3 regions of the Vallitalea sediminicola genome follow, and region 3 is predicted to be linked to each of the others. Evidence: riboswitches for the same ligand, from Rfam matches in the RefSeq annotation. Region 3 holds a riboswitch; each other region holds the start of a gene.
What was found. A riboswitch is a leader RNA that binds a small molecule or an ion and turns the genes downstream of it on or off. The one in region 3 is predicted to bind lysine.
Positions count from the first base shown of each region.

Region 1: linked by a shared signal. The riboswitch ahead of ACX6CF_RS14040 (Na+/H+ antiporter NhaC family protein) and the one ahead of kal (3-aminobutyryl-CoA ammonia lyase) in region 3 are both predicted to bind lysine.
Region 2: linked by a shared signal. The riboswitch ahead of dapA (4-hydroxy-tetrahydrodipicolinate synthase) and the one ahead of kal (3-aminobutyryl-CoA ammonia lyase) in region 3 are both predicted to bind lysine.

Region 1 covers NZ_BTPT01000030.1:58,586-61,856, forward strand. The annotation lists gene ACX6CF_RS14030 (NAD(P)-dependent malic enzyme) at 1-219, opposite strand, end outside; gene mnmH (tRNA 2-selenouridine(34) synthase MnmH) at 436-1,503, shown strand; lysine riboswitch at 1,566-1,738, shown strand; gene ACX6CF_RS14040 (Na+/H+ antiporter NhaC family protein) at 1,827-3,271, shown strand, end outside.
Region 2 covers NZ_BTPT01000023.1:27,943-31,213, forward strand. The annotation lists gene dapB (4-hydroxy-tetrahydrodipicolinate reductase) at 132-893, opposite strand; gene dapA (4-hydroxy-tetrahydrodipicolinate synthase) at 983-1,867, opposite strand; lysine riboswitch at 2,250-2,433, opposite strand; gene htpG (molecular chaperone HtpG) at 2,499-3,271, opposite strand, start outside.
Region 3 covers NZ_BTPT01000125.1:9-3,279, reverse strand. The annotation lists gene ACX6CF_RS25915 (CoA transferase subunit A) at 1-641, opposite strand, end outside; gene kce (3-keto-5-aminohexanoate cleavage enzyme) at 695-1,513, opposite strand; gene kal (3-aminobutyryl-CoA ammonia lyase) at 1,524-1,904, opposite strand; lysine riboswitch at 2,093-2,287, opposite strand; gene ACX6CF_RS25900 (DUF6512 family protein) at 2,682-3,230, shown strand.

The DNA.
Region 1 (3,271 bases), on a different contig from region 3:
AACCGCTGAACCATCAGTTATAACTGCAACCATATTACCCTTAGAAGTATATTTATATATATTATTTTCATCTTCAGCAATTTTTCTACAAGGTTCTGCAACTCCAGGCGAGTATGCAAGACTCAGTTCTTCCTTATTAGATACTTTTACTTTTGAAACAATTTCGATCTTTCCTTTATTCTTTTCATGCATTTCAAGTGATTTCTCGTATATATCCATTGTACGCCTCCTGATAATGTTTTAAGTTATTTTTGCTATTTGTTGTTGTATTTTATATTACAAATAATGTATACTATAGTATAAAAGCAATTATGGGTTAAAGAATAAAAGAGGCTATGCCTCATTATTCTCATTATAGTATAACCCAGCTTACTAATCAATGTTAAATAAACTTGCGTATACTAAAAAGTAAATACTTTGAAAAGAGGAAATGTAATGGAAACCATATCTATTGATAAATGTCTGCATATGGATAGAGTTATTTTCATAGATGTTAGAACTACTAAGGAATTCGAAGAAGGAACAATACCAGGAGCTGTCAATGTACCTATCTTCAATAATGAAGAACGTGAATATCTTGGACATACTTATAAAAATGTTAATAAAATAACCGCAAAAGAAGAAGGTTTTGAAATAGCCGCTCATAAGCTACCAGAGATCTATGCTAAAATTAAGAAAGTAGCAAAAGGTTATAGTAAAATAGTTATATTTTGTTGGAGAGGCGGACTAAGAAGCAAGTCTATCGCTACAGTCATATCTTTGATGCATCTTCCCGCTTATCAGTTAGAAGGCGGATACAAAGCATATAGAACATATATTCTAAAAGACTTTGACCGTAGAACAACCCTTCCTTCTCCATACATTGTTTTACACGGATACACTGGCTGTAGTAAGACTTTGTTGTTAAAAGCTTTAGAAAAAGCTGACATGCCTATACTTGACCTTGAAGGATTAGCTAACCATCGTGGCTCAGTGTTTGGCGGCGTAGGTTTAGGTGAACAACCTCCCCAAAAAGCCTTTGAATCTTGGGTTTATGATAAAACTGTATCTTTTAATGATTCCCTTGTATTTGTTGAAGCAGAAAGCACTAAAATAGGCAAAAGAGTTGTCCCAACATATGCTATCAATCATATCAAAACAGGTATCCACGTACTTGTCAATCTTGACAAGGAAATTAGAATTCAGAGATTGTTAGATGATTACATGGAAACCAATGGTACTTTTGAAGAAAATTTATCTTTTATAAAAAACTCGCTCACCACAATAAAATCATATATGTCCAATCATGATTATAACTTGATGAATGAATATATTGAAAAAGAAAATCTTCATGATTTTGTGGGTCTTCTACTTGATAATTATTATGACCCTATGTACAAAAAATGGAAAAAATATTATGGTACTTTTGATTATGAAGTTGATTCTAGTGATATAGATACAGCTGTTAAAGAATTGATTGAAATATTTAACAAAGAAAGTAAAATACCTAGAAAAACTTTATAATCATAAATTCAACTTGACATTATATATTGTCCTCCTGTATAATTCAATATTGACAATAGAATAAGCATAATAGAGGCGCAGAGATTATTAGTAATCATAACCAGTTTGGCAAGCGATAACGTATGATGAAAGGATGATCTGCCGAAGCATTATTATCTGCCAAGAGATAATGTTGGAGTTAAGTTTAACAGACTTATCACTCTCACTACCAAGTAGTGAAGGCGCTATTATTTGAATAAGATACTTTCAGACAATAGTGTAGACTATTGTCTTTTTTAATTTAGAGAAACTTTACTGTTTAATAAAATTATTAGGAGGATATTATGGAACTATTTTTAAGTTTAGTACCCGCAATTATCATGATTGTTTTAGTTATTATAACTAAAAAAGTTATCATGTCTCTATCTGTTGGAATTATTATAGGCTCCCTCATTGCTCATGGTTTTAATGTATTAGATACAATATCATACATAGCTACTACAGTTTGGGGAATCATAACAGATTTTTCTTGGCACATGCCAATAGTCGGTTTTTTGTTGTTACTAGGTATAATTACAACTCTTTTGACTATTACTAATTCAACAAAAGCTTTTGCTGATTTTGCTGTTTCCAAAATAAAAAATAAGCAAGCAGCACAAATTGTTGCTTGGATTCTAGGTATTGTCATATTTATTGATGATTATTTCAATGCTCTAGTTATCGGGGAAATTTCAAAACCTATTACAGACCGTTATAGTATCAGTCGTGCGAAACTCTCATATATCATTGATTCAACAAGTGCTCCTGTTGTTATATTATTACCTATCTCTACATGGGGAGCTTACATAATAGGTACACTAACAGGTGTTTTCAAAAAAGTAGGTTATACTGCAACCACAGGAACTGGTGCTTATTGGCGAATGATTCCTATGCAGTTTTACGCTATCGTAGCACTTATAATGGTATTTATAGTTATAAAATTCAATATAAACATTGGTAAAATGAAAATATATGAAAAAAAAGCTGAAGAAGGAAATGATATCAGCTGTTCCAAATCAGCAGAAGATATTTCTCATGTTCAGGCAGTTACTAACAAAGGTTCTAAGTGGGCATTAATAATCACTATCCTATCACTGATCATCCTAATCTTAGGTGGTATGTTATATGAAGCCAATTGGGACATTAGTCAAATGTTAACTGTAGATATTACTCTTCCACTCTTCCGTGGTTCTGTAATCACTACAATCATAGCAACTATATTTGCTATATCCACTGGTGAAGTTGCGGGAAAGCATCTTTTCCGTGCTGCTAAGGCAGGTATCCGTTCTATGCTTCCTGCATCAATAATATTAATTACTGCTTGGACATTAGTTGATGTTATTGATAAACTTAACACTGGTCAATATTTGGCTACTTGGATTGAAAATTCACAAATGAATCCTGACCTATTGATACCTATTATGTTTATAATTGGAAGTTTCATTGCTTTTATGACTGGAACCAGCTGGGGAACTTTTGGTTTATTATTACCGATTGTTGGTAAGATATTAGCTGCAACTGACCCTTCAATGATGTTACCAGCTATGGCAGCCGTATTAAGTGGTGCTATCCTTGGAGATCATTGCTCACCAATAAGTGATACAACAGTACTCTCTGCTACAGGAGCTCAAGCAAAACTGGATGCTCATTTTACATCCCAATTGCCCTATGCTTTAATAGCTGGGCTTATATCCTTCATAGCGTTTATCGTGTATGGATTTACTAAAAATCTATTACTCTGCTATGCTGT
Region 2 (3,271 bases), on a different contig from region 3:
AATAAATAAAATTGTCAATAAAAAATAATTGTTTTCCTATAAAAAATATGAGCAAGCCCGGCGTAGATGTATAGGAGAATATTATCTATATCATCTATGACGAGCTCTAAGTTATTCTAAAGTTAAATATATTAATTACCTTCTATAACATTTTGCATATCATACATACCTTCAGATTTCTGGCTTAAAAATTTAGCTGCATTTACAGCTCCAACAGCAAATATATCTTTTGATAAGGCACTGTGATTAAGCTCAATTATTTCATCTTTCCCAGCAAATAGAATTGAATGTTCACCTACGATTGAACCACCTCTAACTGCATGGATACCTATTTCTTTTGAATCACGTTTAACTCTTTCTTTAGATCTATCATAAGTATAGGAATATTCATTGTTTAGAGATTCATTGATTGAATCAGCAATAGCTAATGCAGTACCACTAGGGGCATCAATTTTTTGATTATGATGTTTCTCAATAATCTCAATATCGAAATTAGCTGAAGTAAGGGTTTTTGCAGCTTTCTTAACTAAGTTCAATAGTAAATTTACTCCAAGAGACATATTAGCAGATAATAGGATTGCAATTTCTTTGCTAGATTCATTAACTAAATTAAGTTGTTCATCATTAAGACCAGTTGTACATAATACAACAGGTATTTTTCTAGACTTTGCATAGTCGATTAATGAAGGTACAGCTTTGGCTGTGGAGAAGTCAATAATAACGTCTCCTTCAATATCAATAGTGTTTATATCAGTGAAAACAGGATATGGATTGTTAATGTCATCAGATATATCAATACCTGCTACTATTGTTGCATCATTATCTTCTTCAACTATTTTAGAAATTACCTGTCCCATTTTCCCATTACAACCATGCATTATAATTCTAGTCATTGTAAAACTCCTTTCATTTTTGAAACCTTTTCTATAGCAATAAATAACCACTGAATACTGAATCAAAATGTATTCAGTGGTTTAATGATTTAGATAGTTATTCCTAATCTTTTTATTGCATTTTCAACTCTTAATCTATTAGCTGGTTCCATATCTATTAGTGGTAAGCGACATGGACCAGAAGGAAGACCCATATAATTCATAGCAGCTTTTACTGGGATTGGGTTAACTTCGCAGAAAAGTGATTTAATAAGTTCATGTAATTTTAGTTGTAGTTCAAGACTACCTTTTACATCACCAGCTAAAAACTTAGCAACTATGTCATGAGTTTCTCTTGGTAGAATATTAGCAACTACTGAAATTACGCCTTTACCACCTAGAGAGAGTAGAGGTACTATCTGATCATCATTACCTGAATATAGATCAAGATTACCTTCGCATCTAGCAACTAGTTCAGTAATATGACCTATGTTGCCACTAGCTTCTTTTATAGCAACAATATTATCTACTTTTGATAATTCTACTGCAGTATCAACGTCAATGTTAAGACCTGTTCTTGATGGTACATTATATAATACAACAGGAATATCAACACTACCGGCAATAGAAGAAAAGTGTCTAATTAAACCTTTTTGAGTTGTTTTATTATAATAAGGTGTTACATGTAATAAACCATCAGCACCTAGTTTTTCAGCTCTCTTAGATAATTCAATACCGTGTTTAGTATCATTGCTTCCAGTTCCAGCTATAACAGGTACTCTTTTATTAGTCCTGTCTATCGCTACTTTTATACATTCAAGATGTTCCTCATCATTAAGTGTTGAAGATTCACCAGTTGTACCGCATATAACAATACAATCAGTTTTATTTTCTATTTGAAAATCAATTAATTTCTCTAATCCTTCATAGTTAACACTCATATCATCGTTAAATGGTGTTACTATTGCTACACCAGCTCCTGTAAAAATAGACATACAATTAACCTCCTAAGATTTTATATACAAAATTTTATTGATATCTCTATAATCTTTACATTTATTTATTACTTACTGTTTTCCTTGAAATCTTTACGTAATACAATCATCCACGTTTGTTAAATAGTTTTCAATTATACTTTAGTATATCTGTTTTTCTCCAAAACATCAATATAAGGTAAGTAAATATTTACGATTTCATATGGAAATTTATTTTTATAATTATCAGACCTCCTATTTCAATTACTTACTTAATATATTATATTGCTATTAACTAAAATAATTGAAATTTTTGTTTAATATTTCAGTAATAAGTGGAGGAGAAAATTTTAATAAAAAAACAGCCGGCGTTGTGTGCCGACTGTGAAAATCAATATTAAACATCACAAGTAGCACCCCATATATAATATTATTATATATGACAGTTATATAGCTATTGACTATATACCCAGACAGAAAATAAAACAGGTATTTTCTTCTTCGGCATAGTACCCTTTCAGTAATTATCACTTTTGCCTGGACAAATCAAATCACTTACTAATGTAAAATGCTCCTCTACCATACTAAACTATTAAATTTTGTATTATAATATCACTAATGTAGAAATTTGTCAAATATAATCAAGTAATGTTTAGATTAATTTTTTAAGAATCTCATTGCTTCTTTCAATAAATCTAGTCATTGCTTCAGGTGTTAACTGTTTATGACTGATCATAGCTAAATCATAAATTTGATTACAGAATATCTCAGTGTTTTCGTTATCCTTATTTTCAATGATATATTTTACTAATTTGTTTTTCTTATTAAGTAGAAGACTTTCATTACTTGGCATAGCGGTACTATCCATTCCGAACATACCATACATTTTACTCATATCCTGCATTCTACGAGACTCTTCAGGTAATATTATCATGGCAGAGATGTCTTCTGATTTTAGATTTTCCATATTTACGCTAAGGTTTTCATTGCTAAGAGCTTTTCTGAAAATAGTTTGAACTTCTTCATTAAGCTTTTTGCTATCTTCCTCACTTGTACTATCTTCATCTTTTAGACTATCTGTCAAGTCAGCATCTATTCTTGCAAATTTTATATTATTTTCATTTTCCTTCATTTCCATATGAGATATGAAAGGTTGATCAATAGTTGCATTCATTATGACAGCTTCCATACCATTATCTTTAAACATCTTAATATATTGGGATTGAAGTGTTTCATCTGTTACATAGTATACTTTATTTTCATGCTTTTCTTTATTTCTTTCAAGATATTCTTCAAGAGTTACATAATCACCTGTTGTTGTTTTATATAAGACTATTCCCTTAGTTTTATCAAAGAATTTATCATCTTTTAAGCAACCGAATTTAATGAATGGATGAATATCATCCCAGAATTTCTCATAGGATT
Region 3 (3,271 bases):
TTAATTATGTAGTCAACCACAACACCTGGTGTTATAATACTTTCTTTGTCCAGATCTCCTGGCTCTACTAATTCTTCGGCTTCTACTATAACAGTATCAGCTGCCATAGCTATCATGGGATTAAAGTTTCTTGTAGTTCCTTTATAAATTGTATTGCCGAATTTATCAACAACACTTCCTCGGACAATTGCTAAATCAGCTCTTATAGGCATTTCAAGTAAATAATCCTTATCCTTAACTTTTATAATTTCTTTACCTTCTTCAACTAAAGTACCGACTCCTGTAGGAGTAAGAACTCCACCTAATCCAAATCCACCTGCTCTTATTCTCTCTATAAGAGTTCCTTGTGGTGACAACTCTACTTCTAGTTCGCCACTATTCATTAATTCTCCAGTAACAGGATTAGTCCCAATATGTGATGTTATTACTTTTTTAACCTGTCTATTAACTATTAACCTACCTATCCCTTTATCCTCATAACTAGTATCGTTACCAATTATTGTCAAATCCTTGATTCCCATTTCAATTATTAAATCAATAATCTTTTCTGGGGTACCACATCCTAGGAAACCGCCTACCATAATGACTGAACCATCTTTTAACAAAGGCTTTAAATCATCTTTGCTAACTAGTTTATTCACCTTTTCACCTCTTTTAAAATATTATTTATATGAACCTTCTCCTTGTTTGACTCTTAACTTATACCTAATATTTTTCTTGCTTCATCTGGAGTTGCAATCTCTCTTCCAAGTTCTTTTGCTAATGTCACTGCTTTTTCAACAAGTTCTCCATTGGAATTCGCTAACACACCTTTTTTCATGTAAATATTATCCTCATAACCTACTCTGACGTGTCCACCCATAATAATACTTATTGTAGCCATATTGAATTCATTTCGCCCTATACCAGTTACTGTATAAGTTGCATCATGTGGAATACTATCCACTAAATATACTAAATCTCTAGGTGTAGCTGCTATTCCACCATTGACTCCTAATACGAAATTAAAATGAAGTGGTGCTTTTAGAATACCTTTTTTGTATAATCTAAGTGCCATATCAACCATACCTTTATCAAAAACCTCTATTTCAGGCTTTATACCTAGACCATAGATTTTTTCTGCAAACTCTATTATTGTGTTTTCAGTGTTAACAAAAATATCGTCACCACCAAAATTACAAGTTCCACAATCAAGTGTTGCCATCTCTGGATCAAGATATATTGGCTGTAATCTCTCTTCATTTGTCATCCCCACTGCCCCACCAGTGGATGGTTGAATGATTACATCTTTGCATCTTTCTTTTATACCATCTATGCATTCTTTGAATCTATTTTTATCTTGTGTAGGAGTTCCATCATCTTCTCTTACATGTAGATGAATGATACTTGCTCCAGCTTTGTAAGCTTTCTCGGCTTCACTTACAATTTCATCCACAGTGTAAGGTACAGTAGGATTATGTTCCTTGGTAACTTCTGCTCCGCAAATAGCTGCTGTAATTATTAATTTTTCCATATCTACTTCCCTACTTTCTTTGTTTGTCCTTAGGAACTACACATGTTCCACTAGCTTTGCATACTACAACAACTTCTTCCATGATCTCAGCTGCTGAATCATTGATATCTGGTCTTTGTCTAATAACTTTTCTAGCTTCAAATACCATTTTTCTTGAAGTATTTCCAAAACCAGTAATCTGTCCTTCACATTCTATGTAATCACCAGCATATACCGGAGCCATAAATTCAATATTGTCATATGCTTTGAATAATCCTTCATCCCCATCATTTTTAATTAATAATTCTGTTGCTACATCACCAAAAAGTTGTAAAATCTTAGCTCCATCTACTAGACTTCCCCCATAATGAGCGTCATGACAACTCATTCTTACTCTAATTAATGATTTCATCTACCTAACTCCTTTCTATAAAATCTAAGGTACTCGTAAGTAATAACCCTAAAATCCTTCTATCAACTCCCTTTCCTCATATTTTCCACCCTAAATCCAATCCAATAACACAAGAAAAGCACTGAAAATAAGATTTCAATGCTTTTAATTAATTAAAAGCTATTTATGTAATGAAATCTTATTTTCAATACATAAATAGCTCTCCATAAACCTAGGATATCTAATCATCCCTTATGGCAGTGATAAAGTATTAACATCATCACCAAGAATATGTTTAAGAACCAACACACTCTTTCGGCAAAGGAACCATTCTTCTTTAATATCGGAGGTTCTTCTCCTTAACAATTAAAGATTACCCTCTCCTTCGCGCCTCTATTCATGTTTTATATAATATTTATATAGATAGATATACACATCTATACAATAATCATATTCAATTCATTATTTAGTTGTGTTTGTCATATTTCTATTTCATGTAGTTATATCATGATATAGTTAGCTTGGGGTCATTTTAATACGTTATTAGATTTATTACATTATAATACTTAATATTACTATTATAATTATATTTAGAAGACTTAGGGGTACGTTTTTATATTATCACCTTCTATTTTATTATTCAATTATTCTAATAATACTTTTATTATTTAAAATAATTTTCTAGGATTCATTAATTATAATAAAATGAAATGATACATTTTATTAACTTTTTTAATACAGAACTATTATTCTCACTTAATTGACATATACTATATACATATGAAGGTGGTGAATTACATGAATGAGAATAAAAAGGTTATTATAGCTGAAATTGTATCTGCAGTTGCCATAATACTTCTTGGAAGTTTGTTTCACTTCTTATACGAATGGACAGAATGTACAGCCATAGGGATATTCAGTCCAGTTAATGAAAGTGAATGGGAACATATCAAGATAATGTTTTACCCTGTTATATTAGTAAGTATTATTGAATATTTTTTTATAAGGTATGATGTCAATAATTATGTATTTGCTAAAGCTATATCCGCTCTAGTTTTTATAGCAACTACCTATTTACTAATATATTTATACGAATTGATTTTTGGCGAAGGTGAAATGGCACTCCATGTAGTAACATATATTGTTGGAGCTTTTGTAGGTCAATTGATAAGTTATTTAATATTACGACGTTCAAATTCCAGTAAAAGTAAATGTAAAAATCTTATTGGTTATTATATTTTTCTATTTGTTTTTTTAATAATTACATTATTTACTTTCAGACCTTTGCAATGTGATTTCTTCAGAGATTCTACAACAGGTTATTATGGAATACCTCCCAAGAGTTGAATAGTGAGTATTTCTATAAAATTAAAATAGCTGTCTAGTAA